DNA from 3 places in the Paenibacillus sp. FSL R5-0470 genome. Region 2 is predicted to be linked to each of the others. Evidence: riboswitches for the same ligand, from Rfam matches in the RefSeq annotation. Region 2 holds a riboswitch; each other region holds the start of a gene.

The links. Region 2 has a riboswitch for cyclic di-GMP ahead of MKY99_RS02470 (collagen-binding domain-containing protein). Riboswitches for the same ligand answer to the same signal wherever they lie in the genome.
Region 1: another riboswitch for cyclic di-GMP. It lies ahead of MKY99_RS21210 (thiamine pyrophosphate-binding protein); the one in region 2 lies ahead of MKY99_RS02470 (collagen-binding domain-containing protein).
Region 3: another riboswitch for cyclic di-GMP. It lies ahead of MKY99_RS04825 (glycosyl hydrolase); the one in region 2 lies ahead of MKY99_RS02470 (collagen-binding domain-containing protein).

What each region holds. Positions count from the first base shown of each region.
Region 1 is NZ_CP150238.1:4,780,892-4,791,815, forward strand. It holds gene MKY99_RS21200 (YafY family protein) at 1-579, shown strand, start outside; gene MKY99_RS21205 (HAMP domain-containing methyl-accepting chemotaxis protein) at 702-1,952, shown strand; cyclic di-GMP riboswitch class I at 2,143-2,238, shown strand; gene MKY99_RS21210 (thiamine pyrophosphate-binding protein) at 2,357-4,000, shown strand; gene MKY99_RS21215 (carboxymuconolactone decarboxylase family protein) at 4,011-4,379, shown strand; gene MKY99_RS21220 (hypothetical protein) at 4,419-4,769, shown strand; gene MKY99_RS21225 (3-oxoacyl-[acyl-carrier-protein] synthase III C-terminal domain-containing protein) at 4,821-5,813, shown strand; gene MKY99_RS21230 (DNA-binding protein) at 5,884-6,099, opposite strand; gene glpK (glycerol kinase GlpK) at 6,114-7,607, opposite strand; gene MKY99_RS21240 (ATP-binding protein) at 7,726-9,162, opposite strand; gene MKY99_RS21245 (response regulator transcription factor) at 9,163-9,879, opposite strand; gene ccsA (cytochrome c biogenesis protein CcsA) at 9,957-10,924, opposite strand, start outside.
Region 2 is NZ_CP150238.1:553,505-564,428, reverse strand. It holds gene MKY99_RS02495 (ATP-binding cassette domain-containing protein) at 1-370, opposite strand, end outside; gene MKY99_RS02490 (ATP-binding cassette domain-containing protein) at 361-1,215, opposite strand; gene MKY99_RS02485 (Gx transporter family protein) at 1,245-1,802, opposite strand; gene MKY99_RS02480 (NusG domain II-containing protein) at 1,786-2,175, opposite strand; gene MKY99_RS02475 (alpha/beta hydrolase) at 2,906-3,841, opposite strand; gene MKY99_RS02470 (collagen-binding domain-containing protein) at 4,014-6,062, opposite strand; cyclic di-GMP riboswitch class I at 6,173-6,263, opposite strand; gene MKY99_RS02465 (hypothetical protein) at 6,755-7,147, shown strand; gene MKY99_RS02460 (helix-turn-helix domain-containing protein) at 7,593-7,967, shown strand; gene MKY99_RS02455 (NAD(P)H-dependent oxidoreductase) at 8,032-8,574, opposite strand; gene MKY99_RS02450 (sporulation protein YjcZ) at 9,050-9,151, opposite strand; gene MKY99_RS02445 (hypothetical protein) at 9,182-9,337, opposite strand; gene MKY99_RS02440 (hypothetical protein) at 9,517-9,747, opposite strand; gene MKY99_RS02435 (N-acetylmuramoyl-L-alanine amidase) at 9,841-10,194, opposite strand; tRNA gene MKY99_RS02430 (tRNA-Thr) at 10,249-10,320, opposite strand; gene MKY99_RS02425 (MTH1187 family thiamine-binding protein) at 10,416-10,724, opposite strand.
Region 3 is NZ_CP150238.1:1,105,355-1,116,278, forward strand. It holds gene MKY99_RS04810 (glycosyltransferase) at 1-129, shown strand, start outside; gene MKY99_RS04815 (UDP-glucose/GDP-mannose dehydrogenase family protein) at 134-1,474, shown strand; gene MKY99_RS04820 (sugar phosphate nucleotidyltransferase) at 2,121-3,494, shown strand; cyclic di-GMP riboswitch class I at 3,631-3,710, shown strand; gene MKY99_RS04825 (glycosyl hydrolase) at 3,723-5,273, shown strand; gene MKY99_RS04830 (glycosyl hydrolase) at 5,427-6,947, shown strand; gene MKY99_RS04835 (discoidin domain-containing protein) at 6,999-9,704, shown strand; gene MKY99_RS04840 (GNAT family N-acetyltransferase) at 9,869-10,915, opposite strand.

The sequences.
Region 1 (10,924 bases), 2.6 Mb from region 2:
GATGGCGCCAGTTGGCATCCTTCGGATGAGACTTATCCGTTCCTTTCTGTACTGCAGAGAGCACTCTGGGAGGACCGTAAAGTAAAAATCACTTATCTCCGGAGCAACGAGACAACGGTCCGTTTCATTGAACCTCTTGGGTTAGTTGCAAAACGCGGAGTATGGTATCTCGTAGCCAAAAGCAAAGAAGAACTACGGACCTTTCGTGTGTCCAGATTAGTTAACGTTGAGGAGACTCATGAGTGGTTTAAAAGACCTGATGACTTTGATTTAAAACAGTACTGGGAAGAGTCCACCACGGCCTTTAAAGCAGCACTGCCAAAGTATCAAGTAAAGCTAAGGGTTAGAACATCTGTCTTAAAAGAATTACAGCGAGAAAGATTTGTCTCTGTCCAATTGATAGAGCCAACAAGCAATGCAAAGTGGGTGAACGTAGATGCCGAATTTAATACGATCGAGTCGGCCTGCCGGATAATCCTTTCTTTTAGTCCCTCGGTTATTGTACTTTCACCGCAAGAACTTTTAGAGATGGTAAAGTCTGCTATCGCAAAAATTTCCGCTATTTATGAGGATTTTTGACACGAAATCTAAAGAACTACTCCGAAAAGAAGATTTATGTCAGTTCTTACTATAGACCAATCACCTTTAAATCCCATATAATAACACCAATACATAATATTAATAAGGAGGACATTATACCAATGAACTGGATGCATAAACTTCCGTTAAAACAAAGAATTGTTGCCGGATGTTACCTCGTTGCCGCACTATTTGCCATTCCTGTTTTAGTTACTTTTATGATCTTAGGCAACATTATTTTGGGTATTGTTCTAATCGTAGTTCTTGCTGCTCTAACTTTCCCCGTGGCCCGCTTTATCGAGAGAACGCTTACATCTTCTTTTGATGACATCGCGAATGTATCTCATAGTATTTCAAAAGGGGATTTTACTAGTAGAGCCGATGAGAACGGGTCTATGGGGGACGTAAGTCGTTCCTTTAATACTATGATTGACAAGCTCAAGAAGATTTTGACAGAAGCATCACAAATCACTCGTCAAGTTATGGATGCAAGCCGTGGAATCGAAGATAAGAATCAGAATTTGAAAATTGTCATGGCACAGGTAGCCTCTTCGTCTAACGAGCTAGCTCTTGGTGCAAATGAAATATCTACGGATATCGCTGAAATGACAGAATCCATTAAAGATATTGAGAATAAAGTATCCAATTATACGAACTCAACGAAAGAAATGAACAGACGTTCAATACATACATTAGAACTAGTTGAACAAGGACGGCAGTCCGTTGATACTCAAGCTGAAGGCATGCGCAAAAACATCCAGGCTACTCAAAAAGTAGCTGATACTATCGAAGCCCTGTCTCATAATGCTCGCGGAATTACGATGATTACAAAAACCATCACAGAGATCGCTGAGCAGACCAACCTCTTATCGCTGAATGCCTCCATCGAAGCAGCACGCGCCGGGGAGCATGGTCGAGGATTTGCTGTAGTCGCACAGGAGGTTCGTAAACTTGCCGAAGAATCAACGGCTTCAACGAAGGAAGTCTTTGGCTTAGTTCGGAGCATCGAAACTGATATCAAACAAGCGATTGACAATATCGCTATCAACGAAGAAGTCGTACAGGTACAGAATGAGATGATCACTCAATCTGCTCATATCTTTGCTCAAATTGTGCAAAGTGTGCAGTATATTACCGAGCAAATCTCTTCCTTCTCTGCTGAAAGTGATCTGATGTTGGAAAGTGCCTTGAAAATCTCAAGTGCAATAGAGAACATCTCTGCAATCACACAGCAAACCGCTGCCGGCACCGAGGAAGTATCCGCCGCTATGAATGAACAAATTAATGCCCTGCAGTCCGTCGCTGAAGAAACTGAGAAAATGACACAGGCTGTGTTTAATCTACAGAAGACTATCCATATTTTCAAGTTTTAAGTCACTTGCAAATCATATAAACAAGTCCAAAAACTCCTCTTAAGTTTTGACTTAGGGGGAGTTTTTTTATATCTATTATTTCATAGGTTGGACAAGACTTTCGTCAAAATTCGAGTTAATTTGCGAAAATATATTGACAAAGGTACTCTAGGAATATATTGTAAAGGAAAATTCTTCTTATAAATTTTAAAATTAATATTGGCAAAATCTTCGAAAGAGGATGACGCAAAACCATGGATCTACAGCCTCATTTTTAATCAGAGGCCATGACTGCCAGGTTGCAGAAAACCAAGACGACTGAACAATTGTTCAGTCTCTATGGCGATTTATGCCACCAACCTGTGCCCTAATTCAGAGCACAGGTTTTCTAATGTTTGATTTTAAAATAACAATCAACTTGTGAGGTGTATTTTTTGAAGACAGTCGCAGATTACATGTCGGAAGCACTACGGAACCTAGGTGTTACCCATTCCTTTGGTATTATTGGGAAATCCATTTGTCCTATTGTTCTTAAAATGGTAGATTACGGTATTGAATTTATTCCTGGGAGACATGAGTCCAGTTCCGGCTTCGAAGCAGCCGGGTATGCGCTTAAAACTGGAAAACTAGGTGTAGCTTTTGGTACTTCAGGTCCTGGTGGAACAAACCTATTAACTGCAGCAGCACATGCTAAGGCTAACAACCTACCTGTCCTATTTATTACTGGCCATCAATCTATTAAAGAGCTTGGAATTCCCCAATGTCAGGACTCTACTTCTTTTCTAGCTGATTTAGCTGATATGTTTAGACCTGCCACCTTATATAGCAAGCTTATTGAACGTGGAGATCACTTTAACACAATCTTTAATCATGCCATATCCATTGCTTTGAGCGGTAATCGTGGTCCAGTTCACCTTTGTATTCCCTTTGATGTACAAACGGAATTGCTAGAGGAATGTAATATTGTAATCCCTGAACGCGAATCACTGGTTAGCCATGCTAATATCGACCGTGTACTTGATGCTATAAATAACTCTAAGAATCCAATAATTATCGCGGGTAAAGGCGTTAACCGCTCAGGAGCACATAGTGAGCTAATTCAATTAGCGGAAACATTTAATATTCCTGTAGTTACATCTCCAGGTGGTAAAGGGGCTATAGCTTGGGATCATCCACTCTATCACGGTCCAATTGGAGTAGGCGGTTGTACCCATGGGGATGACTTGCTGAATCAAAGTGATCTATTTATCGTTCTCGGGTCACGTTTAAGTGATATGACTATTTGTAATCTTAAAAGGGAAAATCATCCTGCAACATTAATTCAGTTTGATAGCGATCCGACTTTTGTCGGAAAAATATTGTTCTCTAAAACGATTCCAGTGACTGGAGATCTACGCGACAATCTAGTTTACTATCTCAATAATATTGACACGAACAACATCACAAAACGCGAAGCACCGACAAATTCTGATTATACCGAAGAGCCTCCGATTTTACCAAACCTTTCACTTGCATCGGTCTTGAGTACGATGAGTGATTTGATTCCTTATAACAGCACAGTCTTTGTTGATGATGGAAGTCACGGTTTCCATGCTGCGAAATGGTACAAGGTTAAGAAACCGGGCAGTTTTGTTTTCGATGCTTACTTTGCTTGCATGGGTAATTCCATCGGGATGGCGATTGGTGCAAAGGTTGCTGCTCCAGAAGAAACGATCTTCTGCATTACAGGAGACGGCTGCTTTATGATGCTAGGCGCAGAGATTAACGCTGCTGTCTGCAAGGATATTCCTGTCATATTCATTGTTGTGAATAATAAACAGCTAGATATGGCTCTAAAAGGTATGGAAAAAACTACAGGACGTATTGACGGAACTATCTACGAAGTCCCTATGGATGCAGTGAAATTCGCAGAATCACTAGGCGCTAAGGGTTACAAATGTGAGACCGCGGAGGAGTTCGAAACAGCCATCAAGGACGCTGTTGCCATCAACCGTGTTGCCGTCATTGAATTGCTAACAGACCGTGATGAGGTCCCTCCGACTGCTCACCGTACTTTGAACCTAAATTAGGAGGTCACTTATGAAAGACAATGTAAACAGTGGTCTGAACCACTTCACGAATCTCTCAGGAGACTACGGAGCTAAAGCACTGGCTCCGATTAAAGAACATTTCCCCGATTTGGCTGAATTTATTATGGGGAATGCCTACGGCGATATTTTTCAACGCAACACAATCGAAGCTGACTGGAAGGAAATCGCAGTTATCTCTGCCCTGATTTCGATGGGTCAGTTTGATCAATTGGGTGTTCATTATGTCATGGCTCTTCGTGTGGGTGTTACTGTAGAACAACTCAAGGGTATTCTATTACACTTAGTACCCGCTATAGGGGCACCTAGAATCATCACCGCTTTTAATATTCTTCTCGAAACGATTGAAGAAATAAAGTAACTATTTTCAGTAAATTAAAATATCGGGAGAGATGTTAACGTGGGACAGTTTATTTTAAAGACAGACACTACTAAAAAAGTGATCAATATTGAGCTGGAAGGAACATTTTCTGAAGAAGATGGTCTGAAATCTATCCAAGCTTATCAACAAACTATTAATCCTATCACTCCAGCAGACTATGAATTACAAATCGACTGCAGAAAGCTAAACGTAACTGCACCTGATGTTGTACCTCTTTTGGAAGGTTGCTTCGTAATGTTTAAGAATGATGGATTTGTAAAAGTAAATCTAACCCTTGAGAATAACCCAATTCTTAAAATGCAGCTTGCTCGTCTGGGTCGTAAAGCAGGACTAGATAACATCGAGATCATTTCCACCGTTACAGCTTAATTCTTCTTATAACTAAAAAAACTATAGAGTTTTTCAGGAGGATTCATTCATATGACCGGAATTCGTATTCAAGACATTGATATCTATCATCCTAATAATAAAGTTGGTAACGACTTTTTTATTAAGCATTTTGACGAAAAGGGTATTGATATCCGAGGTCTACTGACCACTTTAGGTCGTGATACGCGCTATAGCATTAAGAATGAGGAAGAAAATTCTCTTACGATGGCTTTTGAGGCTGCCAGTAATGTGTTGGATAAAAATGGTCTCACTGGCGCTGATATCGATCTTATTGCCTATGCAAGTCAAACTCCTGAATATATCTTTCCTACTAACTCTTTAATGATTCACCGTTTAATTAACGGCGCATCCCATACAATTTGTATAGATAGCAACGCTAACTGTGCAGGTATGACTGCTTCCGTAGAACAGGTGAGCCGTCAAATGCAAGCCAATCCTAGAATTAAACGTGCTTTGGTCATCGGATCCGATTATGTAGCACCTCATGCAGATAAGAATGATCCTGTCTATTATGCTAACTTCGGTGATGCAGCTGCGGCAGTCCTTCTTGTGCGCGATGATAATGCGGTAGGCTTCATTGATTCTGTCTATCAAACAGACACATGCGTTTATGGCAACTCCATGTTCCCGGCTGAAGGCTTGGCTAATCTGGGTAGAAAAGGCGTCGCGGCTGGAGAATTCAATGTGAAATTCATTCCATTTGATGATTCCATTTGCGTAGATGCTGCTTCTGAATCGATTCGCACGCTTCTATCTGATAACAACATAGCGCCTGAATCTATTAAAGCGGCCTGTTTCTCACAGCTTTCACTGCCTAATATCGTTGGTGTTTGTGAAAAAGTGGGTATTGATCGTGAGGTTGCGGTTTACATAGGTGATGAATTCGGATACACCTCAACCAGTAGCCCGTTTATCGCTCTACACAAAGCTATTACTACAGGAAAGATCGAACGCGGAGATAAAGTTCTGTTCTGGACAGTGGGCGCTGGATGGCAAAACGTAGCATTTGTTATTGAATATTAAGCGTTACAACCTAAAAAGCGGCAGGCCAAGGAGTATCCTTAGCTTGCCGCTTTTTAGGTTGATCTGTTCTTTAGGACTCGCTGGCAAAGGATAACCCCTTTTCAGTGAGCGCACGCCGTAGTACATCAATCCCTTTTGGTCCCATCCCATGGAGCTGCAGAAGCTCTGACTCAGTGAGCATACTGATTTGGTGAATCTGTGTATACCCAGCACCATGAAGTGCTCTAAGTGCAGGCTTAGATAGTCCACTCGGTAGATCAGATTCTGTTCCATTAAACATAGACATATGCATCTCCCTGATCACTGATATCTTTCATGTTTTTCCCAGCCCATGGTACGCGCTACAGCGTCTTTCCAGGCGTTGTAACGTCTTTCACTCTCTTCTATACCCATTACAGGTGAAAAGACCCTCTCAGCTTTGTTAAAGCTTTCTAGCTGCTCTCTTGTCCAGACTCCTGAGGTTAATCCAGCCAGAAGTGCTGCTCCCAGCGCAGTCGTCTCCGCATATGTAGTTCGAGTAACTTCACTACCGAGGATATCAGACTGGAACTGCATCAGCAAATCATTACGAACCGCTCCACCATCTACACGAAGTCCGGTCAATGGCATGCCTGCATCTTTTTCCATCGCCCCAATTACATCTCTAGACTGAAATGCTAATGACTCTAACGTTGCTCTTACCAAATGCCCCGAGGTGGTTCCTCTAGTTAGACCGAAAACTGCTCCACGTGCATACATATCCCAATAAGGGGCACCTAGTCCAGTAAAAGCAGGTACGACGACAACCCCTTCACTGTCCTCTACTTCCCGTGCTTTGTCTTCCGAGCATGCCGGCTCCGTTATGAGTCCTAACCCCTCCTGAAGCCATTGTACAGCCGCTCCAGCTACAAACACACTGCCCTCGAGTGCATAATAGAGTTCATCCCCCATTCCCCAAGCTACAGTAGTCAACAACCCATGACTGGAGACTACAGCTTCTGTACCTGTATTCATCAGAATAAAGCATCCAGTTCCATATGTGTTTTTGGCACTGCCGGGTTCAAGACAAGTATGTCCAAACAAAGCAGCTTGTTGATCCCCCAATACAGAGTGAATAGGTATTTCTGTCCCGAACCACTGCGCGTCTGCTGCTCCAAATTCACTACCGGACATCCTCACTTCTGGCAGGATGGAGCGTGGTACACGAAGCTCCTTCATTAGCTCTTCGTCCCAGCAGCGCTCATGTAGATTATATAGCATCGTACGCGATGCATTAGTTACATCAGTAGCATGTACAGCCCCGCCAGTAAGCTTCCAGATTAGCCAGCTGTCTACTGTCCCAGCTAGTAGCTCGCCATTATTCGCCCGCTCTCGTGCGCCTTCTACATGATCAAGAATCCAGGAGAATTTTGTTGCAGAAAAATAAGCATCCACAACGAGTCCCGTCTTGCTAGCAATGAGTCCCTCTAACCCCTTACTCTTGATCTCTTCACACAGCTCTGCAGTACGTCTGTCCTGCCACACAATCGCAGGATAAATCGGCTTGCCTGTTGCTCTATCCCAGATCAGGGCCGTTTCCCTCTGATTTGTAATTCCAATGGAATATATTTCCTGAGGCGTTATCCCGCCCTGAGTAATCGCATCTCTTGCAGCTGCAAGCTGTGACGCCCAAATTTGCTCTGGGTCATGCTCCACCCAGCCAGGGTGTGGGAAAGATTGTTTAACCTCATATTGCCCTTGTGAGACGATTCTAGCGTCCTCATCGAACACTATGGCTCGTGAACTGGTAGTCCCTTGGTCTAAAGATAAAATCATTTGATGGCCTCCCAAGCATAAACAATGAGATATGTTCCACGATGAACAAGATTAATGTGTTTGTTTCAACAAAAAGCACCTCTGCTGTCAGAGGCGCTATCACACATTGTGTTTGGAATTACTGTTTTTCGACAGGAAGTCTCAGGGTAAAGGTTGTACTTTCGCCCAACTTACTGGAAGCTGAAATGGTTCCGTGATGCGACTCAACAATATTTTTAACAATCGCAAGCCCGAGTCCCGTTCCACCTGATTCTCCCCGTACACGTGCCTTATCGGCTTTGTAGAAACGATCAAATATATAAGGCAGATCTTCCTGCGGAATGCCGACGCCTTCATCCTGAATTTTAATTTCAAAATAGCGACGCCCTTCTAAGACACAAGTTCCTGTATGAACTGTGATCTTCTTGCCACCCTGCGTATGACGAAAAGCATTATCGAGCAAATTGGTTAAGACCTGCTCAAGCTTATCTTCATCCGCTGCCTTAAGAACAAGGACATCGCTCTCTTTATTTAGCTGCAGATGAATATCACGCTCTTTTGCACGTACGGAAAATTTGCGATACACTCGTTCCAGCAGTTCGTTCACATCTACTTCTGCCTTCAACATATCCGTATGTCCAGCTTCCATTCGCGCAAGGTCGAGCAGATCCTTTACAAGACGTCCCATACGGAGCGATTCATCATGAATGACTTGAATCAGTTCACTGCTTTCCTCTGGTGAAGAAGCCATGCCGTCAAGTAAAGCCTCACTATAACCTTGCATCATCGATAATGGCGTCCGAATCTCATGAGAGACGTTTGCCACGAAGTCACGGCGCATTTTTTCGAGTCGTACTTCTTCAGTCACATCACGCAGAACAGCAACCACTCCACGAATGCTACCCTCAGAATATAAAGGTGCCATATGGACGGACCACACGCCCTGCCGGACATGTACATTAGAACGCTCATCGCCGCCTTGCTTCAACGTGCTCAAAAATAAAGGACGCAGGGGAGGTGGAACATTAATCTCAGCCGTTTCCGTATGAGGTTCAATGTCACTCTCTTGTTCCCACTCTAAATCGCTCCAGCTCTCAAGTAGCGATTGACCGTGCGGATTGGTCAGAATAATCTGGCCTTCGATGTCAAAGGTGATTACAGCATCACTCATGCTGCGTAATACACTGGATAGATGACCCTTCTCATGGTGCAGACTGCGAATATTCTCTTCCAACTCCTCAGCCATATGGTTGAAGGAAGTCGCCAATTGGCCAATCTCGTCACTTGTGACCAGCGTCAGCCTTGTTCCGTATTCACCACGTCGAATGTTGTTTGCAGCCTCGATGACACGTTGCATCGGTTGAGTGATCTTGGTAAACAAGAACAACGCGAAGAATGTCGTCAAAGAAAATCCGATCATGCACGTATACATAAATAAACGTTTGATATCGCCGGAATTAGCAAAGTTGCTGTCGATATAGGGAAGTAGAAACAACCCGAGTGTAATAAGCACGACAGCGACCAGGCAGATGATCGTGACCCACAGCTTGCCGACAAGACTTCTCCAGAAGTTCACTTATTTAGGTACCTCAAGTTTGTAGCCTACACCCCATACAGTTGTAATCATCGCCGCGGATTCCGGTGATACCTTATTCAGTTTTTCACGAAGACGTTTAACATGGGTATCGACTGTACGCAAATCTCCGAAAAACTCATAATTCCAAACATCTTTAAGCAGTTCTTCACGAGAGAACACTTTATCCGGTGAAATCGCCAAATAATGCAGAAGTTCGTATTCTTTCGGTGTCAGACTCACTTCTTCACCGCCAGCAGTTACTCGGTGTGCGTCATGCTCAATTATAAGATGAGTGAATACAATGTTATTACTGGAGTTGCTCTCTTTGGACAAAAATGCTGTTGCTGAAGAACGGCGCATAATGGCCTTCACGCGATAAATCACTTCGCGAGGACTAAATGGCTTCACGACATAATCATCCGCGCCCATTTCAAAGCCCTGTACACGATTAATCTCTTCGCCTTTAGCTGTAAGCATTAAGACAGGTGTCGATTTGACCCCTCTGAGTCGGGTCAGCACTTCCATTCCATCAATGCCAGGCAGCATAACATCCAGCAAAATTAGACCGTAGTCATTTGCTGTTGCTTTGCGAAGAGCGATTTCGCCATCTTCAGCTTCGTCGATTTCATAACCTTCTTTTTCAAGATACATCTTTAGCAGGCGGCGAATGCGTTCCTCATCATCCACTACCAGAATTCTGTTTAAATGATCTGCCATTTCACAACAACCCCTTCATCAAATACAGTAGAACGTAACCTTAAATCCATTGTGCTGTGTTAGCAGGTAAACTATGCTCAGTCCGTCCCCGCATAAGAATGAAGTCCGGCGATGACTAGATTAACGCCAACTAAGGTAAACATTACGACCAAAAAGCCTAGAACGGCAAGCCAGGCAGATTTTCGCCCTTGCCATCCACGAGCCAATCGTAAATGAAGATAAGCACTATAGAAAAGCCAAGTAACGAGTGCCCAGACTTCTTTGGGGTCCCATCCCCAGAATCTTCCCCAGGCTATTTGCGCCCATATCATTGCAAAAATCAAAGCGCCTAATGTGAAAATAGGAAAGCCAATGGCTATCGCCCTATACGTTATCTCATCTAGATCGCCTTCATCAATCCCCTCCATAACCGGGTGAATCGCTGCGCCTAGTGGCTTGCGTACGATCAAGCGAAGAATTCCGTAAAGGAGTAATCCGGAAAGAATCGACCAGATTACAGTATTAAACTTCCGGCCAGCATTCACACCATTCATCCATGAAGGAGCTTCAAAGAGAGGTTCTTTCATGCCAAGAAACGACTGGAAGCTTTCAATTTCGCTATTGTGAGGAGCCACAATCGGCGGCATTCGATAACTCACTTTCTCTATTGTACTATTTTCCTGCCCTGCGCTGTCAATCGTAACGTTGGGACGGACAAAAACAGTCTCATAACCTGCTCCGCGGAAAGCAAAAACTGAACCCAGAAACCCAATTATAACAATGATTGAAAAGAGAGTAAATTCAATCAGTCTCTGTTGCTTACGATCCGCCTTCTCTTTACTGGAAAAATTAACAGTCCGTAGCAGATACATCAGCCCTGCCGCAAAACCTACCGCGAAAAAGGATTCACCTAGTGCTGCCAGTGTTACGTGAATCTTGAGATAGTTCGATTGCAGGGATGGAATTAACGGCTGAACCTCCTGAGGAAATACAGCTGCGTACGCCATCACAATAATGCTAATTGGAACTGCAAACAGACCGAGAATAACTTTGCGATAGATCGCGT
Region 2 (10,924 bases):
GTGCCTTTGCCTCTTCGAGGCTCATGCCAAAGTTAAGAGGACCGAAGATAAGATCCTTTTCGACCGTATCTTCAAACATTTGCTGCTCTGGAAATTGAAATACCAATCCGACTCTACGGCGCAGCGGCATCAGCTTAGGTGATTTCTCCCCCGCCTGGATGGTTACATCAAGTACTTTTACCGTCCCCTCCGTTGGTTTCAGTATCCCGTTAAACAACTGCAGCAGTGTCGATTTACCAGAGCCTGTCGCTCCAGCAATACCAACCATAGAGCCTGTTGGAACACTGAGGTTAATGTCGCGGAGCGCCGTCAGCTTCCATAGGCTTCGGTCAGCATAGGAATAACTTACTTGCTGTAATTCTATGGCCATAACGTGTCTATAAGCTCCTTTTCACTGGCGGGAACATCCACATGGATGCCCTGATTCTGCAGCTCACGTGTAAGACGCCAAGGATACGGCTCACACAGATGGCATTTTTGCAGAAGCTCCTCGTCCCGGAACAGCTCCGCCGGTGTAACATCAGCAGCTAAACCACCTCCATGCAGCGCAAGCACCCGATCCGATGCCAAAATCTCATCTGCATCATGCGTAATCATAAGGATCGTATACTTTCCTTCCGCTCGCATATCTTGCAAAATACCAAGAAGATCATTTCTGCTTCCTTCATCCAACATAGAAGAGGCCTCGTCAAAAATGACGATGCCTGGTTCCATAGCAAGAATGGAGGCGATAGCGACACGCTGCTTTTGGCCTCCAGACAGCTCACCTGGGTGTTTGGACAGCAGATGATTTATTCCCAGCCTCGTCGTATAAGAGTGTAGCCGCTCAGCCATCTCTGCGTACGACAAACAAAGCCCTTCCAGGCCGAATAAGATATCTTCCTCTACAGTGGCTCCAATAAACTGATTATCTGGATTTTGGAACACCATACCGATGCATTGCCGAATGCTTCCGATCGTTTCCTCACTCAGTTGCATACCACTAACCACAATCTCGCCAGCACTCTTAGGCAGCAAAGCATTTAGTAGCTTAACTAGCGTAGACTTCCCGCAGCCATTGGGACCAACCAAGCTAACCCATTGTCCCTGAGAAATAGATAACGTTATATTTTGAAGAATCGGATGCTCAGGATCATAACCAAACGATACCCCATCCAGAGAGATGATAGCTTGTCCTTCTCCCTCTAATTCTTGACCTTCATATGATTCATTCATGTTAGTCATCCTTCCGCTGATGTGACTAATCAGTCCAAAAACTCTTCAAACAACGATATTTTTGACAATGAAGCCACCAAATAACGGACTGCATAGCCCACGGCAATTCCTGTTACTACTCCAGTGATTAGCAGCATGGGAAGATAATAAAAAATACTAAGGGATGAGAATACCATAGAAGCTGCCAGCAGCTGACCGATATTATGTGCAATCCCACCAGCTATACTAATGCCGATCAAGCTTATACTCTTGCCTTTGCCACTAATCAGCATTAACACGAACATTACAACAAAGCTAAACAGCGAACCAAATAAACTGAATAGTAAGCTTGAAAAAGTACCTAGCAAAAATGCAGTAAGCAACGTTTTGAGGATGACAAGCAGGAATGCGTCCCGTCCACGTAAAAAGTAAATACAAGTCAAAATCATAATGTTAGCTAATCCTAGTTTAGCACCCGGCACCAGTCCCATTCCTGACAACGGAATCTGCGCTTCTATTAGACTAAGCACTACTGCCACTGCGGCGAAAATCGCAATAATTACCGTTCTTTTTAAAGCTGTTGCAGATTCACTACTGGACATAGGCATCTATATCATCCTCCCCCGACGCACTTGTGATTTCCACTAATACTCTATGCGGTAGACAGACAATCGTCTGTTTGGGCAGGGTAATAAAACCAAAACCTAGGCATACTTGATCTGGGCAGTCGGCATCGTACATTTCAATCCCGTAATCATGCACCTTCAAGAGGTTATAGCCACGTTCGGTACGAACCTCAATGGTTTGTTCTTCTTTTGTAAGCTTTACCGTTTTAAATAACTCGCCGTCCACCGTTACATTGGCTACGAGATTTTTACCGGCCCCACCTTTATCATCATTGTCCGAAAACCATCTCGGTGCGAGAAAAGCGAGCGCAGCAATCAACACGATGGAAATCAACCACACATCTGCGCGTTTCATAAAAATCTCCCTTATTTTTTAATTAAAATCCAGACTTATTAATTATAACGGTCTACCCTCAATCCTTCAATCAATGTTGGGGTTTAATGTAAGTTTTAGAGACCAGTTCACAAAATAGGCACGCAAAATAACCCCCACAGCCCCATTTACTCTGGCTTTCTAGCTTTTCCGAATTAATCCACAAATAATCCAGCATACGATATATTCAAATCAAACGCTCTCTCTTGCTCTGCTTGTTCCCCTTCTATATCAAACAACCCTTATCTTGGAATTCATTATTATATTTGCCTTTTAAACAATAGTGTGTTATATTTATATCGTATTTGTTTTTCGATATATTGAATATCCCCATCAAGAAGATGTCAGGCCGACTATTTTACACTTCGGCAATTTGGACACAGAGGCTTCATGTTTTCTTGCAGAAACTTTCCTTTTTATGAGACTAAATTCGAAATATAGCATTCCGATTCACACTGGCGCGGTCAATGGAGCCGCAAGGGCAAAAGAGAGGTAGGGCTTTTGTCGTATTGGAAGGATTATTCTCGCCACACGGCTGCTGGAAATAACAAGGAATTAAGACACCCGTTACTCACGAACGGCGGGGGATGAATATAACGAAAAAGCATGGCTGTACGAACCTTACATAAGGACACATGCCATGTGTGGAAAAATATAGGCGCCCGATAACCGCTACCTAGCGGATATCGGGCGCTGTCTACGTTCAGGGCATCTAATTTACATACTGATTCACAAAAGCTGTTACTACGTTTATATACCCCGTCTTATCCATGTCATAAGCTAACCCATGCCCTGCTTGCGGCACTACGAACTTCTCTTTGGGACTCTGACATGCCTCATACAATTCATTCATCATACTATACGGTACAAAGTTATCTGCATCCCCATGAATAAATAGAATCGGCACCTTCGCCTTCCGCACCTGTTTCAAGGCAGATGCTTCACTAAAACCATACCCTGCTTTCAAACGAGTAATTAGACTCGCACTTTGAATAAAAGGGAAACTTGGCAAGCGATACATACGCCGTAGTTGGTAGGCTAATTGTGCTTTAACTGAGCTGTAAGCACAGTCCGAGACAATAGCTTTGACCTGCGGCGGGAGATTTTCACCTGAGGTCATTAGCACTGTAGCACCACCCATAGAGACCCCATGAAGCACAACTTGAGCACTGGGCCCAGTCTTTTCTATTATATATTCAATCCACTGCAAATAATCCTTGCGCTCATGCCATCCAAAACCAATATAATTCCCAGCGCTTTCCCCATGTCCCCTGGCATCGGGAATCAGGATATTAAAGCCCATTCTCTCGTAATAGATTTTGGCGTACGCCCCCATATCCTTCCCTTTTCCAGAATAACCATGAGCTAGAATCGCCGTACGACCTTCAGCACGATCCGAAAGGAGCAAGTACCCTCTTAGTTGTAGCCCGTCCTCAGATGTAATCTCCACATTCTCAAAGCTCTGACTGGAGATCCAATCCTTCCCCTCACCCCAAGAAGCCCCGGCAACCGGGGGATCAACCTTCAAATCACGATTATTACTCAGGAATTCCTTCGGTGCTCGTTTAATAGCAATTCCATAAAAGAAAAAGCCCGCATAGATCAGAGCTCCTATGACGATGACAGCGCTAATGAAGAACCATACCAATTCATCTTCCCCGTCCTTTCCTCATATCCGTTGTAAATCAGTATAACATCTACTTAGAATGCGCCAAAATATAACAATCATAACAAAAGAAAACCGCCCTCGGAATATGTCCCGAAAGCGGCTTTACTATTCTTCACGGCATAACTTGTATTCAAGCTACAATCACCGTTTATTATTTCTTGCTCGAGAATCTATTTCTCATTAGCAATCCAATAAGTGCAAAACCTAGACCAGTTACATAATAAGGGACTGAACTTGATTCTCCCGTTTTTGGAAGTTCATCCACAGGTGGATTACCTAGCGGGATTGTATCATCCACTACAGCAATATCCTCTGGTGACGGCGTTGGTGTTACTGTCAATACTGGTCCTAATGGAATCTCCTCCTCATCAACAAGTACCTCTGTATTGCTCGACGGTGTTGGTGTTGGTACTGGTGCTGGAGTCGACGAAGCTACAGGACCCAGCGGCACAGGATCATCATTAACAACGATAGTACCAATTACAAATGATGGTGTTGGTGTCGGGAACACAGGAGGCTCCGGCGTTGGCGTCGGTGTTGGCGTTACTTCTGACGACGGCGTCGGTGTTGGCGTTACTTCTGACGACGGTATCGGTGTTGGTGTTACTTCCGACGACGATGTCGGTGTTGGCGTCACTTCCGACGACGGTGTCGGTGTTGGCGTCACTTCCGACGACGGTGTCGGTGTTGGCGTTACTTCCGGCGACGGTGTCGGCGTTGGTGTCACGGTCGGCGTTGGTGTTGGCGTCACGGTCGGCGTTGGTGTTGGTGTCACGGTCGGCGTTGGTGTTGGCGTCACGGTCGGCGTTGGTGTTGGCGTCACGGTCGGCGTTGGTGTTGGTGTCACGATCGGCGTTGGTGTTGGCGTCACGGTCGGCGTTGGTGTTGGCGTCACGGTCGGCGTTGGTGTTGGCGTCACGGTCGGCGTTGGTGTTGGCGTCACGATCGGCGTTGGTGTTGGTTTTGGTGTGTGTGTTGGCTTTGGTGTGTGCGTTGGCTTCGGTGTCGGTGTTGGCTTTGGTGTGTGCGTTGGCTTCGGTGTCGGTGTTGGCTTTGGTGTGTGTGTCGGCTTCGGTGTCGGTGTTGGCTTTGGTGTGTGTGTTGGCTTCGGTGTCGGTGTCACGCACGGCGTAGGCGTCACGGTCGGCGTCGGTGTTGGTGTCACGGTCGGCGTCGGTGTTGGCGTCACGGTCGGCGTCGGTGTTGGCGTCACGGTCGGCGTTGGTGTTGGCGTCACGGTCGGCGTTGGCGTTGGCGTCACGGTCGGCGTTGGTGTTGGCGTCACGGTCGGCGTCGGTGTTGGTGTTACGGTTGGTGTCGGTGTTGGTGCCACGGTCGGCGTTGGTGTCGGAGGTGGTTCTTCCCCTCCATATGGATACCAATGCATCTGCACCCCACCAGCAAATCCCTTTGCAATCAGCGTCCCATGCAGTTCACCGGAATTATAAGTTACTTTTGCAAGCGGAGCTAGGATAGTTCCTTCTATTGTTAAACTTCCAATGTCAACAGTGCTAGCTTCATAAAAATTAAATAATACCTTGTTAGGGCTACCTCCCCAGATTTGAAAGCTTGGAATGTTAACTGAACTTCCGCTAACGTTAATGATAACTGTGGCGCTATTTGCAATATTAAACTGTAAGCCATTAGCACCAGCGAAATCGGCAGCACTAAGATTAAGAACGTTAAATGGTTCCGGAGCATCAATCGTTATTTTCCCATATTCCTTTTTGAAAGTTCCTATTGTAGCAAGCGAAGAGAATTCATTAGAACGTCCAATAAGAAATTGCTCTTCAGCATCAAAATCAATAGGAGTCCCTTTTCTCGCTGGTTCTTTAAGATCTACACCGTTGCTGGAAAAAACACCACCATAAACGGATGCTCCATGAACAGTCCCATTAGTAAAACTGATGTCATTACCAGCGATAAGAACATCTCCGCCTGGATTATCCTTGGATACGCCGTAATTCTGCAAAGTAATATTACCTTTGGCCGCAAGGCGCCCATGAACCTGATCATTAAATTGTTTGAAATCCCCAAAAATAAAAGTATTAAAATTCCCTGCAATACCTAACACAGGTGTAGGAGTATAGGGAAGCACCTCCCCAGCCGCATTTACCAAATGACCTCCAGAAAGACCACTACCTACTATCAAAATCCCCGCTAATATTAGTGCTAGCAGCGGTTTCATTCTTCTTTTCAAAAAGCACACCTCCTAAATCTATGATTTATATTTAATCAGAATAATTACCAGAAACTCTAAAAGACCTAACAACAAAAAAGACCGCCAAAAAAGAAGTGGAATTCCCTTCTCATGGCAGTCGGACGGTCATAGCGCATTTAAGACACTTTAGACTCCTGGACTTTGCGTCCCACCCTTTCAGGCGGTTTGCTATTATCATGATAATATATGTATTGACTTGCAGATTAGAACTAGCATTTTAAGCATCCTATTAAATAATAGTCTATGACTTTTAATACTTTTGAACTAATAATAGTTTAGCGCTCCATCCCCACAATTGTCAATCAATTCCTTTTGATATTCATACGCGTAAGCAAGCACAAAAAAAGCGCCTAAAGGCGCTTCACACAAAGGTTTTCCTTCAATTTTAAAGTAACTTTATATAGCCTAATATCGCTATCCATAATGGAATACTTAGAATCAAACCAAATACCATTCCACGGCGGAGACTTCCTTCCTCATTCATCCTAATTCTCCCTTTATATAAGTCTGAAGCATTATTTTTTATTATTACAATTTTAATATATTTTATTCTTTCTAATTTAGTTGTGAATTCAATCACATTGGACTAGCTGTTTAGAAATACCATTGATTATTTTTGGAATATCGGGGTAGAATACGAATATACGTTCCCATTAGAGGTGATGATATTCATGAATAGAGCTGAAAGCAGGGACAACATGCTGGTGAAATCTTATTTATTGCTTCCGATGATTTTATCAGCTTTCGAACGGGACTCCGCCATTCTATCTGCACATTTACGAACACCCACCCCCTATCTGGAGGTTCTTGAAACAGCCGCAGCAGTTGCTACAACAGATCTAAGAGATGTTCGTTCAGAGATGAGAAAACGGGGAATCAAGGTTTATGAGCAGAACAAACTTAACACGGGGATAGAAGCCAAATTTATATGTCGTGGATACCATGAACGAATGCTGCTGTTAAACGACATTGTCGCTGCCCAAGCTGCCATTCATATGCGCAGATATCTCGGTCTGGATATTTCATCTTTTAAGAGCTATGAAGAGCAATATCAGATTAAGTGAAGTAGCGAAGAAGTTGCCCCCCCCTCCCCCATTTAATTAGCGAACAAAAAAATAGGCCTTACCATGGGAGTTGGCAAGACCTGAGAGATTTATACCACAAAACACTGGGGGGTGTTTGGTGTCTTCAATATATACCTTGAACCTGAAAATAAGATGATGCTCACATGAAAATTACATTAAAAACTTCAATTCGTCGCTTAGGCTATCCGCTTGGTACTTTTGATTTCCAACCAAAGAGGCCCGCTTCGCCGACAGAGAAAATCGACCGATTGATAGTTAGCCACGAGTGCTTTGAACAAATTGTTTCAAAATGATATAGTGAATTCGTTCTCACAGGATGACTTGATAGCAGGTTGTAAAACATAATAAAGTCGGGACCTGAGTACAGAGCGACAACAGGCGTTTGCCTTTTCGTTGAATATTTTCTGAAGGAGGGTAATAGCCCATGAGTGATGAAATCTGTATACCGCCTGGCATTCAACAGAAGGACACTAGCTTTGGCTACACCTTGTCTATTATTAGTGGTAAATATAAAATGACTATTCTCTACTATCTCTCTGAAAACAAGATCGTGCGGTTCAATGAACTGCAACGGGGTATCGGTACAATACCTTTTAAGACATTAAGCGTTATGTTGAAAGAACTGGAAGCCGACTGTCTCGTCAGGCGCGAGGAATTCCCCCAGATTCCCCCTAAAGTTGAGTATTCCTTGACCGAGAAGGGCCAATCGCTTATTCCGGTGCTGGATATGATGTGCACTTGGGGAGAGAAAAACTTCGTTCCAGCCGCGCAAGAGATAACCATACCTTTTACGATTTAACGACAACTTATGACAAAAGCAGCATTTCCATTAATGAAAATGCTGCTTTTTGCTTCAAATCTAATTACATATTTTCGATAAATTCAACATAGCCTTGCGAACTGATATCCAATTTCTTTAAGTAATCCGTACTTCCTACCGTCTCAGATTCCGTGCCATAAATGGCATAGAAGGAACGATAATCAGCGTTGCAGTACAAAAAAGTCGTGTCAAAGGGAGATAAAATACGGTCAAGCCCGTAGCCGAGTTTACCTTCTTCACTAAAGTCTTTTGCACTTCCTCCGGCAGTTACAGCTAATGCGATTTTTCGATTTCTTAATTTATCACTCTTCGAACCATATGCCCATCCGTAAGTAAATACTTCGTCCAACCACTTTTTAAGCAGAGGTGGACTACTAAACCAGTAGACAGGGAATTGTAAGACGAGCTTATCATGCGCTTCAATCAGTTGTTGTTCCTTTTCCACGTTGATTTTTTCATCGGGATAGGCTTTGTACAGCTCGTGCACCGTATATTTGTCTGGATATTTACGGAGTTCTTCGATCCAGCGTTTATTAACGACGGATGTTTCGATGTTTGGGTGCGTGACGACAATAAGTGTTTTCAATGGTGTATCCTCCATGTTTGAATCAGATTTAGGACTTGAGTATACCTCCCACCATGCCATCGCGTAAGTATGCACTTTTAGTTCACGTACTTACCTAAAGGTAAGCACTGCAACCTGCCTGCACGTATGATTGATGTATAGTCTTCGGGGCGAATCTCGTCTTCGGTGTACACCAAATATCACACAAGAGAGACTGTGTCATTCCGCCATTTTACTTGAGTAAAGGTTAGACGGATGTAACGTTATGTGTATGAACTCTATATCACTGATAAAAAAATTTGCCTGAACGCAAAGAAATACCCCACCATTACTGGCAGGGTACGGTACTTCCGCATAATTTCAACATAATCCATTTGGGATACTCGACTACCACTTAAGGTTGACAGGGTGCGTCTTTGATTATGTATGAAAAAAATCCACCAGCATGAGTACTGGCGGATTTAATAAGGTGCAGCTATATTGGGAGGTTTGAAACTTAAATAAACAAAGTCTTAGAGATGATTACCAACAAGATAAACAGAACCAGAATTGCGGCGGTAGAAGTAAAGCCACCATATCCTCCTGCGAATTCGCCCATTTTAACTCCTCCTTTGTAATTGAATACAATTTAAAATATACAAGCTTTTGTAATGATGACCAGTAGGATAAAGAGCACTAAGATTGCCCCTGTGGATGTAAAGGCTCCACCAACAAAACGTTCAGGTTCACGTTCACGTTCACGTTCACCAACGCCGCAACAACGTTCTCCACGTACTTCGCCCATTTGTCAATTCCTCCTTTTTAATTGGATACAAAACTAAGATATGCGGGATTTGTATCGGTGCTTGGGTAAAAAAGAAACGAAAATAGTAGGCCTGTTGCGGGATCCGACATTTCGTAAAAAACAAAAAAATACCCACCAGCCGAAGCCAGTGGGCGGTTTTTCCCGGTTTTATGATTTTTTTAAATAAGGGCTATAGCCAGCAGAGTGAACAAACTCAAGGTTAAGATGTCATTTGTAGCAAAAGGATTACCAAAAAAAGCTGAAGTGTGCACAGATCCGTTATGTTCCGTTCTTAAGTAAACATTATTTCTGTCCACATTTGTAATTACGCCTACGTGCTGTCTACCATCTTTAGTCAGAATCCGCACTCTTCTATTCATGTAGCGCAAGCAGCTGCAATAAGCATCCATCAGGAAACTCCCCCTCGCTCGTATTACTTTATTTTATGATAAGAGGTTACGCCGGTAACGGCCAGCAGCGCCCAAAACTTCCGGCTCGACAAATTAACTTTCCAGTTCACATTGTAAGGTTAACTGTCTTACTTGCTCTTTCTTGCCGTTTACGAGTACTACCACTTTATTGTCATTGTTGCCCTGATTCGCTGTTTCCTTCTTTTTCAGCCCTAGGTACTTTGCAATCCCGATCACATGGCTATCAATGATTGCTTGGATAACCACATCTTTTTTGAGTTTGGCAGCGTCGGTTGCCACATCCAAAAATAAATTCTCCGTGAGTACTGCAGGCATGTTGCTCTCACGCACCACGTGCAGGTTTTTTGCCTTTTGGCCCCGGTCGTTGGGGACTCCATTACAAGCGGAAAAGACACTCTTTCGGTAGAAGAATGGTAGAAGAAACAAAAAAGCGCGACTCCCCAAACTTCAAGAATCCGCGCCAAATATGGTTTTTTGGGATGCTGGTGAAGGGAATTGAACCCCCGGCCTACGCATTACGAGTGCGTTGCTCTACCCCTGAGCTACACCAGCTTAAGGCCGATTTTTCTGTCAAACAAAAAATATTATACAACTTTCAGCCAGAAACGCAAGCCTATTTCTCCCTATTTCCCTACTCTCCCGAACTGCTATTCCACCTGTAGTTTACGCTCCACAGACTCCAGCTTTCCACGGCTAGTGGAGGGTTTATCGCGGCGGTCGTCTATTTTAAGTGAGGTAGAGACACGCTCTGCACCTGCGGCAAAAGGAGACTCGTGCAGTGCTTCGACTGCAGCAAAAATACGCTGAAGAGGCCCTTCGATGATTGTACCCATGGATGTAAGCTCATAAGTAATCCCTTCTACCGTCTTCAGCACTCGCTGCATATCCGCAACATAGCTGCTAAGGCTCGTACTACCTGTTCCAATCGGAATAACGGTTACTTCAGCAATAGGCATGGGAATACCTCCTCGGAATTTTAAAGTATGTGTCTCCTTCTATTGTAACAACACCACCGCTCTCCCACAAATGATCTCAGCTTTATTATGCCCCTTCTTCTTTCCCCAAAATTCTCCGAAATATGACTTTCGCCACAAGTATTTTTTCTAACATGAATTCTAGGGTCATCTGCACTACATTTATGGACTCTTTGTGGCAT
Region 3 (10,924 bases), 550 kb from region 2:
GTAGAGTCCTACGCTTGGGATATCGATCAAATCATGGAGCATGCACGTAAATTCGATGAGCAGGCGTTTATGGTTAAGTTCAAGCAGTATGTTGAGCAGGCCTACGTCAATTTTCTAAAAGGAGGATGATTGTATGAAGCTGACAGTAATCGGTACTGGGTATGTGGGTCTTGTATCTGGCGTGTGCTTTGCACTGGGCGGACATCATGTCATCTGTGTGGATAAGGACGAGGAAAAGATTAAGAAGCTGAAACAGATGGAATCGCCCATCTATGAGCCGGGAATCGAGGAACTGATTGAACTGAATCTTCGTGAGGAACGGTTATCTTTTTCTGCAGATCTTCAGGATTCGGTGCGGCATTCAGATATTATCATTCTTGCTGTAGGTACGCCATCGCTGCCTAATGGTGAAGCTGACTTAACTTACATTGAGGGTGCAGCTGCTGAAATCGCTAAAGCGATGGACGGGCACAAAATTATAATGACTAAATCTACAGTTCCCGTAGGGACAAATGAGAAAATCTCCAAAATGCTCTCTAAGTTTACCCATCATTCTTTTGATATCGTGTCTGCTCCCGAGTTTTTACGTGAAGGGTCAGCGATTCGCGATACCCTCCATCCCGACAGAATTGTCATTGGTCTTGATAATCCAGAGCTGGAACCAACCATGCGCGAGCTTCATAAGGGTTTCACTGAAAATGTATTTGTAACAGATATACGCAGTGCTGAAATGATCAAATATGCTTCAAATGCATTTTTGGCCACGAAGATCTCCTTTATTAACGAGATCGCCAATATTTGTGAAAAAGTGGGAGCTGATGTAACCGAGGTAGCACAAGGAATGGGTATGGACCAAAGAATCGGGTCATCCTTCCTGCAGGCTGGTATCGGTTATGGAGGCTCCTGTTTCCCGAAAGACACTAATGCGCTCATTCAAATTGCGGGCAACGTCGATTACGAATTCAAATTATTGAAATCTGTAGTCGAAGTGAACAAGGGACAACGGTTTATGATCATCTCCAAGCTGCATGAATCACTTGGCAGCCTGCGCGGTTCGACGATTGGGATATGGGGGCTTGCTTTCAAGCCTAATACTGATGATGTCCGCGAAGCTCCCGCCAGAGAGATTGTTGAGGCACTGGTGGCTGAGGGGGCAACAGTCAAACTATATGATCCAATCGCAGCTACAAATTTCAGGCAGCAATATGATCATCCGCAGCTTCGCTGGTGCAATCTTCCAGAGGAAGCGGCTGAGGGCAGCGATGCCGTATGCCTGCTTACCGATTGGAGCCTACTCAAGGACATTGATCTGCATCAGCTGGCGAAAAGCATGCGTAATGGGGTGCTGATCGATGGACGCAATGTGTATTCCAAGGAGCAAATCGAGGGTACCGGCCTCGTTTATCATTCTGTCGGCCGCCCGCAGATGGGTGGATTGAGCGGTTATTCTGCTAGTGTGGCTGGAGCGGTTTAATCTAAGTTATATTGATTGAACTTGTGTTTTTTCTATTTAGGGATGAGCCGTGACTCCAGAGAATGTTTGGACTTCCAGCCGCTGTTGTCTGCAGATTTCCTGATTTTAACCGCTGATAGCGGTAGAAATCCGCAGACAAAGGCGGACGCTATCGCTCTTACAGTTCCAAAATTCCCCTCCGCCACTTCGTTCCCTTATTTTAAGGTTCTAAGCAATTTATAAAGTTAGGTACTCTGATTATATACCGCAGTAGCAGATAGTCTTGCGCTTGTAGTTGCACTTGCGTTAGCTGCTGCCTCCCCCGGAGCAGAAGCGAATCTTTAGAAAAACGTGCTTGCTTCCGGCTGGTACAGCCCGGTACGCACGGATCAAGTATTAAGAAGAAGTTGGTTAGGTTAAGAACGGAAAGGGAATTTGGAACTGTAGAAACGGAGTGTTCGCCTTTATCCTCGGATTTCTACCGCGAGAAGCGGTTCAATCAGGAAATCTGAGGATAACAGCGATCGGAAGTCCAAAATCCCTTGGAGTGGTTTCTACCTAACAAATTTTTTTAGTGCATCCGCTCGAAATAAGGCTAAGCGGAAGCTGACGTTTTGATTACAATTCAAATATGCTCGATTTCCATAATTCAAGGAGGGTTCATTCTATGAAAATGGTACTTCTATCAGGCGGTTCAGGTAAACGGTTATGGCCGTTGTCCAACGACTCACGTTCAAAGCAATTTCTAAAGGTACTTGAAAGCCCTCAAGGTGAACCAGAATCCATGGTACAACGTGTCTGGAGACAGCTGGAGGAAGCAGGGATGGCAGAATCATCTTATCTGGCCACCGGCCGCGGCCAAGTAGAAATGATACAAAGCCAACTGGGAAGTCATGTGCCGATTATCGTTGAACCGGAGCGTCGGGATACTTTTCCGGCTATCGCCTTAACAGCTACCTATCTTTATTCAGTGGCAGGTGTTTCTCCAGCGGAAACGGTAGCAATATTGCCTGTTGACCCTTATGTAGAAGCATCCTTTTTCGATACCATAGCTATGCTTGAGGGGACCATGCTGGAAAGTGGAGCAAATCTGGCACTAATGGGTGTTGTTCCTGAACATGCCTCAGAGAAATACGGATATATTATTCCTACCACCGAAGAGGCGGGGGGAAATGGTTTTATGAAGGTGAGTCACTTTCAAGAGAAACCAGACCGTATACAAGCAGAACAGCTCATCGAGCAAAATGCATTGTGGAATTGTGGAGTGTTTGCCTTCCGCTTAGGGTACTTGTTAGATATTTTGCAGCGTAAAGGGTTGCCTTTAGGATATGAAGAATTGCAGAAGCAGTATAAGCTATTGTCTTCCATCAGCTTTGATTATGAAGTGGTGGAGAAAGAAGAACATATTGTGGTGCAGCCGTATGATGGATTCTGGAAGGACCTTGGAACGTGGAATACGCTGACAGAGGAAATGAGCAGCAAGCATGTAGGAAAAGGTTTTGTAACGGTGGATTCTGAGGGGACTTGCTTGATTAATGAGCTGGATATTCCGATTACGGTAATTGGTGCGAAGGATCTGATCATTGCGGCTAGCCCGGATGGGATTCTAGTTACCCATAAAGCTGAGAGCCCACGGATTAAAGAAGTGCTGAAGACCTTTGAACAAAGACCGATGTACGAGGAACGCCGCTGGGGCCATTACAAAGTTATTGATTATGTGAAATATGATGAAGGCAATGAAGTGCTGACCAAACGGATTTTTATATCCGAGGGGAATAATATCAGCTATCAATTACATCGCAAGCGTAGTGAAATTTGGACAATCGTCAGCGGCGAAGCAAGTATTGTGCTGAATGAGAAAAAACATAATGTGAAGGCTGGGGACGTAGTACGTATACCGGAAGGAACGAAGCACGCGATCCTTGCTTTGACGGATGTCGAGTTTATAGAGGTACAGACGGGTTCTGAATTAGTAGAAGAAGATAACATTCGTATTACTTTAGACTGGAATGATATAGAACTACAACAATTCATTTCATAGGTCTAACCTATCTATTTAACCAATCCATAATTTCTTGAAACAGGTAAATTGACTCAATTATCAAAAAAAGTCATAAAAACACTAAATATATCATTAATTGTCGTCGATACTTACGGTAAGAGAGATTATTTCTCTTAAATTGAAAAGGCAAACCTATCGAAAGGTAGGGACGCAAAGCTATAGGGCCTTCGAAAGAGTGGCAGCCTGGCTACCGAAAGGGAGATTATTTTGAAAGCTTACCGTACGTATCGATTATTTGGCGCATTTCTGTCACTCGTCTTGTTTCTGACTGCACTTCCGCTTACTGTTGGAATTTCGCCGTCTGTTGTCATAGCTGCTTCAAATTCTGGAACGCCAGTTACCCCAGGAGCCTCACTTGAAGCCGTAAAGCTGCTTAACTATTTTTACTCGATCTCAGGAAAAGGTATTATTGCTGGTCAACATGACTATTTAGAAAGTCCAGATGAAATTAACAATATGCTGAAGGGAACCAGCGGACAATATGCCGCTCTTCACGGTTATGAACTGGGCGCGATCAGCGGTCAGTCAGAAGGAACGATGGCCTGGCAGCGTCAAAATGTGGTGAACAGCGCCATCAACTGGAATAAAGCGGGCGGGATCGTAGCTATGACTTTTCATGCTAACCTGCCGGGCACCTCTTATGACTGGGATAATGTAAAAAAAACACTTAGTCAGAATGAGTTCGATAGTTACGTTACACCGGGTACCAAGCAATATAACAATCTGATCGCTGAACTTGATAAGGTGGCAGTCTCCCTAAAAAGCTTGCGCGATGCCAATGTTCCGGTGCTTTGGAGACCCTATCATGAAATGAACGGGAACTGGTTCTGGTGGGGGAAGAAAAATAACTTTTCTAAACTTTGGAATATTATGTATGACCGTTTTGTTAACGTTCATAAATTAAATAATTTGTTATGGGTATGGAGTCCGAATGCTCCCAATGTTTGGTCAGATCCTTATGCGCTAACTTATCCAGGTGCTGATAAAGTAGATATTCTGGCAGCAGATATATACGAAAATGATTACCAGCAAAAATACTATGACAGCTTGTTGAGTCTAGCCGCAGGCAAACCGATTGCGATCGGGGAGAATGGTGAAATGCCTAATCTGGAGAAGCTTCAGCAATCACAAAGTAAATGGACGTATATGATGAGCTGGGGAAAAATGCTTTACGAGAATAACAGTGCAGATACAATTAAAACATTTATGAATAGCAACTATACCCTGACCAGAGATAAATTAAATACTGGTCTGGCACCGACACCTAGCGCTGCACCAGCGCCGGCACCTCCCGAAGAAGAGGGTGAGGCAGCCATTCCTCTTGCGAAGGGGCTTGCAGGAGAATATTACAACAACATACAGCTATCGGGAACAGCAGCTCTTACTAGAACTGATGCAATTATCGATTTCAATTGGCGGCAAGGATCGCCGGATGCCGCCCTTGGGATTGATCGTTTCTCCATACGTTGGAGCGGTAAAATTAAGCCATTATATGATGAGCAATATACATTTTACACTACCTCAGATGATGGCATCCGTGTGTGGGTGAATGGGCAATCCGTGATTGATAGTTGGACTAAGCAAAGTGGTACTGAGCGTAAGGGTAATATAACGCTGAAGGCTGGCCAGCTATATGATATCAAGGTGGAGTATTACGAAAATGAAGGCGATGCGAGAGTCCGCTTGATGTGGGAAAGTGCTAGTCAAGCTAAAGAGACAGTTCCAGCAAGTGCACTTTATCTTCCGGATGTCTCCTGATTGATGAAAATTAAAGGTCGATCCTTAGTGGCTCTGCGTTATTGCAGAGCTACTAAGCTATAGTCCTCATTAGGTCAGAAGACGATTGTCCGATAACAGGTATGTTTGTTTAGCACCTGTGGAGGCAGTACAGCTACCGAAAGGAGGATTTATTTGCGTAAATATTATAAGCAAAACAGATTGTTGTTTACTATATTACCGGTGTTTATTATTTTTTCCTTGCTGCCTTTGGGAGAGGTTAAGAGTCTTCCGAAGGCTATGAGTGTTTCTTCCGCTCTTCCTCTGGCTATACCAAGCAATCCATCAGCTTCTGAAGAAGCCAAGCAACTGCTGAGTAATTTGGTGAATCTACGTGGCAAAGGAATCCTGTCTGGCCAGCATGATTATCTAGAAAGTCCAGATGAACTGGTTCATAAGCTGAAGAATACATCGGGACAAAATGCCGTTCTACATGGTTATGAATTGGGGGCAATTAATAATCAACCCGAAGGGACGATCGCAGAACAGCGACAAGCTGTTATAGACAGTGCAATGGAGTGGCATCAAGAGGGTGGCATTGTAGCCATGACATTCCATCAGAGTTTGCCGGGGACTTCTCCGGAATGGTCCAATGTAAACAGAAGTCTCAGTCAAGAGAAGTTTAATGCTTATGTTACGCCTGGGACGGCTCAGTATAAGAGTCTAATCTCTGATCTAGACGAGATCGCTGGCTATTTGGGACAGCTGCGTGATGCCGGAGTTCCAGTCTTATGGCGACCTTACCATGAAATGAACGGCGGTTGGTTTTGGTGGGGGAAAAAGGACAATTTTTCAGCGCTTTGGAATATTGTCTATGATCGTTTTGTAAACACACATCAACTGAATAATCTACTGTGGGTGTGGAATCCAAATGCGCCGAATGAATGGGCAGATCCTTATGCTGCATATTATCCGGGTGCGGATAAACTCGATGTTCTGGCTGCGGATATCTACAATAACGATTATAAGCAGTCCTACTATGAGGATCTGCTCGCACTTGCTGAAGGTAAACCTATCGGAATCGGGGAGAGCGGACAGCTGCCGAACCCGGAAGTATTAACCGAGAAACAAAATAAATGGGTCTATATGATGACCTGGGGAAAATTACTGACAGAAAATAATACGCTACAGTCAATTAAAAGCTTTATGAATGACTCGTTTATAGTATCGAGAGAGGATTACGTTCTCACAACAGGAGGCCCTTCGATAGCACCGGTAATCCCGGTAACCCCAGCGGGTTTAACTGGAGAATACTATAACAATACTGATTTAGAGGGAGAAGCGGTACTTATCCGCGATGATCGTAAGATTGATTTTAATTGGCATGGCGGGTCACCTGCACAGGAGATAGATGAAGATCATTTTTCTGTTCGCTGGAAAGGGAAGCTCAAACCCAAATTCAGTGAAAAATATACGATTTCGGCATCCTCTGATGATGGAGTCCGTGTCTGGATTGACGGAAAGCTGATCATCGATAATTGGAAAAATCAAAGTGCAACCCTTCATAAAGGAAGTATCCCGCTCACAGCCGGAACACTTTATGATATCCAAATTGAATATTATGAGAATGAAGGAGATGCTAATCTTCGCTTGCTGTGGGAGAGTTCCAGCCAGAAGCAGCAGGTGATTCCACAAGGGGCATTGTTCCTTCCTTAATCTAATGAAATGATAGGGTTAGACATTCCGGAAGAAAGAGAGGACCTATGGATGGGAATAACGAGGAGAATATCTAATAGAAAAAATAGGATAACTGCAAACAAACCATTACTGTTATTACTGAAATTCACCGCATTAACCGTCTTGTTTCTGTTGTCTGTCTCTGTTTTCGGAACGAATAAGACGAACGATTATAAGGTAGGTGCCAATATACCAAGATTAGCTACAGGAAGTGATGTTGCAGCAGAAATACCGGATGGTACTGTGATCTGGAATCTGGGACAACATGATGGCTCAGCAGCTGAGTTCGCTACGAGTGGCACTTCTGGCAGTAAGAAGGTATTTAATGTTCCTTCTTCAGCGCTCAAATCATCGGCTCTTCAGAACTTGCCTGCAGGCTTGAATGGAAAGACCCAGCCGGAATTAACGATCACCTATCAGCTAAATAAGATTCCGGAGAATGGGGTCTTATTTAGCGTAGGAATTCTGGATGCTTACAAATCCGTGCCACAAATGAGTGTGTTTTCCAATCATCAATTGTCAGGGATCATTCAAATTGCGGGCGTATCGGGTACAGAAAGTGAATATAGCTTTCAAAAATCCTATGAATTATACATTCCCAAGGAGCAATTGAAGCTGGGAACGAACGAATTGAAGCTGCAAACGGTTCGCTGTTTATATTGCAGTGACAAAGAAGACGAATATTCCTGGTGGACTTGGGATAATCTCCGTTTAGAATCTCTTAACGCTCCAATTTCCGAGCCTATTCATGGCAGCTATACACTGACCGGAACAGTAGTGAATAATAAGCAGTTTTACTTTGATGAAGGTGCGGTTACGCACTTGCCTTATGTTATCAAATGGCTAGGGATGGCTTATAGCGGCAATGTGATGCGTACCAGCTGTGCCAGTGATGTCGGGAGATCCTGCTCAGATATGCTGGAATATTACAAGGTATTGAAGGATTACAACATGCAGGCGGTTGCTCTGTATTTGCATACTGGTGATATTAAGCTTAAGGCAGATGGATCGTTGCCTGCTGATGCGGAGAAAAAGCTGACAGATTATTTTGAACAATATAGCCCTTATTTTCAATATTATGAGGTAGATAATGAGCCAGGGTTATTCAATCGTTCTAAGGCAGTTAATTTGGCGATTGCGGACTGGTTGAATAAAAAAGGTAAGCAAATCGCGCCCCATTTACAAACTGTTGCTCCGGGCTGGGCGTATTGGCCGAGCTACAGTGAAGATTCCTGTGGTAATCAGAAGGGAACCGGGAAGGAATGTGGAGATCCGGATGGCTGGGAACGTGATCCAGAGCAACGTATGGAGCTGGAGAAGGTTACGGATTTGACCAATGGACACTCCTACGGCGACTCTTATATTTTTAGTAATGGAGGAAGCTTTACTGAGAATTTGAAGACCTTCACTGGCGCAGACAATGGACTCGGCAAAAAAATGCTGACCACTGAATTTGGTACCTCGGACAGCCATGTGGATGCCTACCAATACGGGGCAACGGAGCGGACAGCGGCTGTATTCGACCGGATCATGCGTGCGCATATTGGTTATGCGGATATGTTTGTGCAGCATGCTGCTTTTTTTAAGGATTTCAGTCTATTCAAATACGGGTTTAATTTAGAAGAGCATGATCCGGCGACCACAGAGATTTATTATACAAAAGAAAATGAGGATTCACGTGTCAGCATCATGAGAAGGCTCAGTCTTGCCTATGCTACACATGGAGCTCCATTAACTTACCAAGTTGCAAATAAAGATGTGTTAGCCGACAAGCTGGTATATGTTCGGGCCGTGGATACTTCTACATTGAAGCCTCTTGCTGGAAGCGGGGCGACTTCAAATAAGGTACTGGTTAATTTCGTTAACTTTGAGTCTACTCCACAGACCGTGAGTGTAAATGTGACTATGCCGAAAAACGGGGTGTACGAAGGGGAACGTTTTGGAAACGGGGATACGTATGAAAAAGCAAGAAGTTATGTAACAGGCAAAAAGGCTACTCCCACGTTAACCTTTACGGAGACACTTGCTCCAGGAGAGGCTGTACAGTATATTTTGCAGCCTTCCTCTGAAGTAAAGCCGTTGGCCCCTAAAGGATTCAAAGCCGCAGCAACAAAAGGTTTAGCTGTAAAATTAAATTGGTTGGAGGCACCAGGAGCAAGCTATGAACTGCTTCGCGCTGAAGGTAGCGGCGGGGAAATGAAGGTGGTAGCCACCGATGTGAAGCTTACAGAATATACGGATCATAATTTACGTGAAGGGACGTTATATACCTACGCGGTAAGGGTATCCGGCTCTAATTTACTGTCCGATAAAGTTCAGATTACAGCCACCGGACTGGTTCCTCTGGATCGTACTAAATGGAAGGTATCCTCAAATGTGAATACGGCAGCATCAGCTCCGAGTCTGGCCATCGATGGGGATCGGCGCACGCGCTGGGATACGGGGAAACATCAGGCCTCCGGAGAGTATTTTCAGATTGATCTGGGTGAAGCACATGAAATTGAAAGAATAGATTTGGACAGCACGCTTTCACCTTTTGATTATCCAAGAGACTATGTAGTTTATATTTCTGACGATGCTCAAAACTGGAACAAACTCACGTCTGGAAAAGGTACGAAAGAGCTTACTAAGATATCCTTTTCTAAAGTAAAGACGAGGTATATCAAAATTGTACAGACCGGATCCGGCGGGAATTATTGGTCCATTCAAGAGCTGCAGGTGTATTCCAGAGAATAAGGGTATCATTTGAATTTATATAATCATTTATAGCGCATACTAAATAACCTGCAAAATACACCAAGTAGCTCACGGCAGAGACACCATGCGGAATTAAGAGCATCGTACAATAAACGGAAGCCGTCCTTAAAAGGACGGCTTCCGTTTATTCTTGTTTAAATCCGTTAAATGAAACGAAGTCCAGACATATACGGCAAAGGAATAGCATCGGAATCCTCTGATCTCGCTGGATCAAAGAGCAGCGAGATCAGCTCCTTGTCGTCCTGCACGGACGACAAGTCGAGGCCCTTGCGGCAGCTTTCGGTCTGCCGCAATAGCGCTTCCCGGTCTGCGATGCAGACCGTCCCGCTGTTCGCGCCGCCGCTTAAGCTGGCGCCGGCGTCCCGCAGGAGCGCGAGCAAGCCGCGCTCCTGCCACGGCACAGGCACTTGCAGCGTGCCAACGCCGCCGCACAAGGCCGCCTTGGCCAGCAATGCCGCTACCACGCTCGGCTGGCCGGCCCATTCCACCGCCGTCGCCGTGTTCGGCGCTGGCACGTCCGCCTCCGCGGGCACAGCCACCGCGGCGAACCCCTCGATGCTGCCGTCCCGAACGGCTACGAGTGTGCGCTGGGCTAAGCCCATCACACCCGCGTAAGCCTCGGTCCCCAGCAGCAGCGCCAGCTCACCCGGACTATATACATGTCCGGCTTCGCGTTCATTGAGCAGCCGGTAGACGGCGAAGAAGTCGCCCGGCTGCATTGGCCGCAGCATCCATTCTTCTCCTGCTGCGGCTGCAAGAGCCTGAGCTGAGCTTGCGTTCAGCTCGGCAAATTGCGTACCTCCGAACGGTACGCACCCAGCTCGGGTGTATAGCGAACGATCACCCGAGACAAAAATCAGCGCTGCCTCGGCCTCGGCAGCGTGACTCTGGCATAGCTGTAGAAGTTGGCCCGCCAGTCCTTGGCCCCGAAAAGCGGGATCGGTGCAGACAGCACCTATGGAGAATACATTCAGGAAAGCATCTCCAGTCTTGATCGTGGAGGGTACGAGCCCCATGAAAGCAGCAACCGTTCCGTCATCGGTAATAGCCGCGTAGGAATGACTGAGCCCAGGACGGAAAATAAGTGGAAACAGTTCTTTCATTGAAGTGGCACCCGGTTCACGAAAGACAGAATCTGCGAGCAGAGCCGCTTGGTCTAGCTCCGCAGGTTTAATTAATCTCAATTGCATAACATTCAA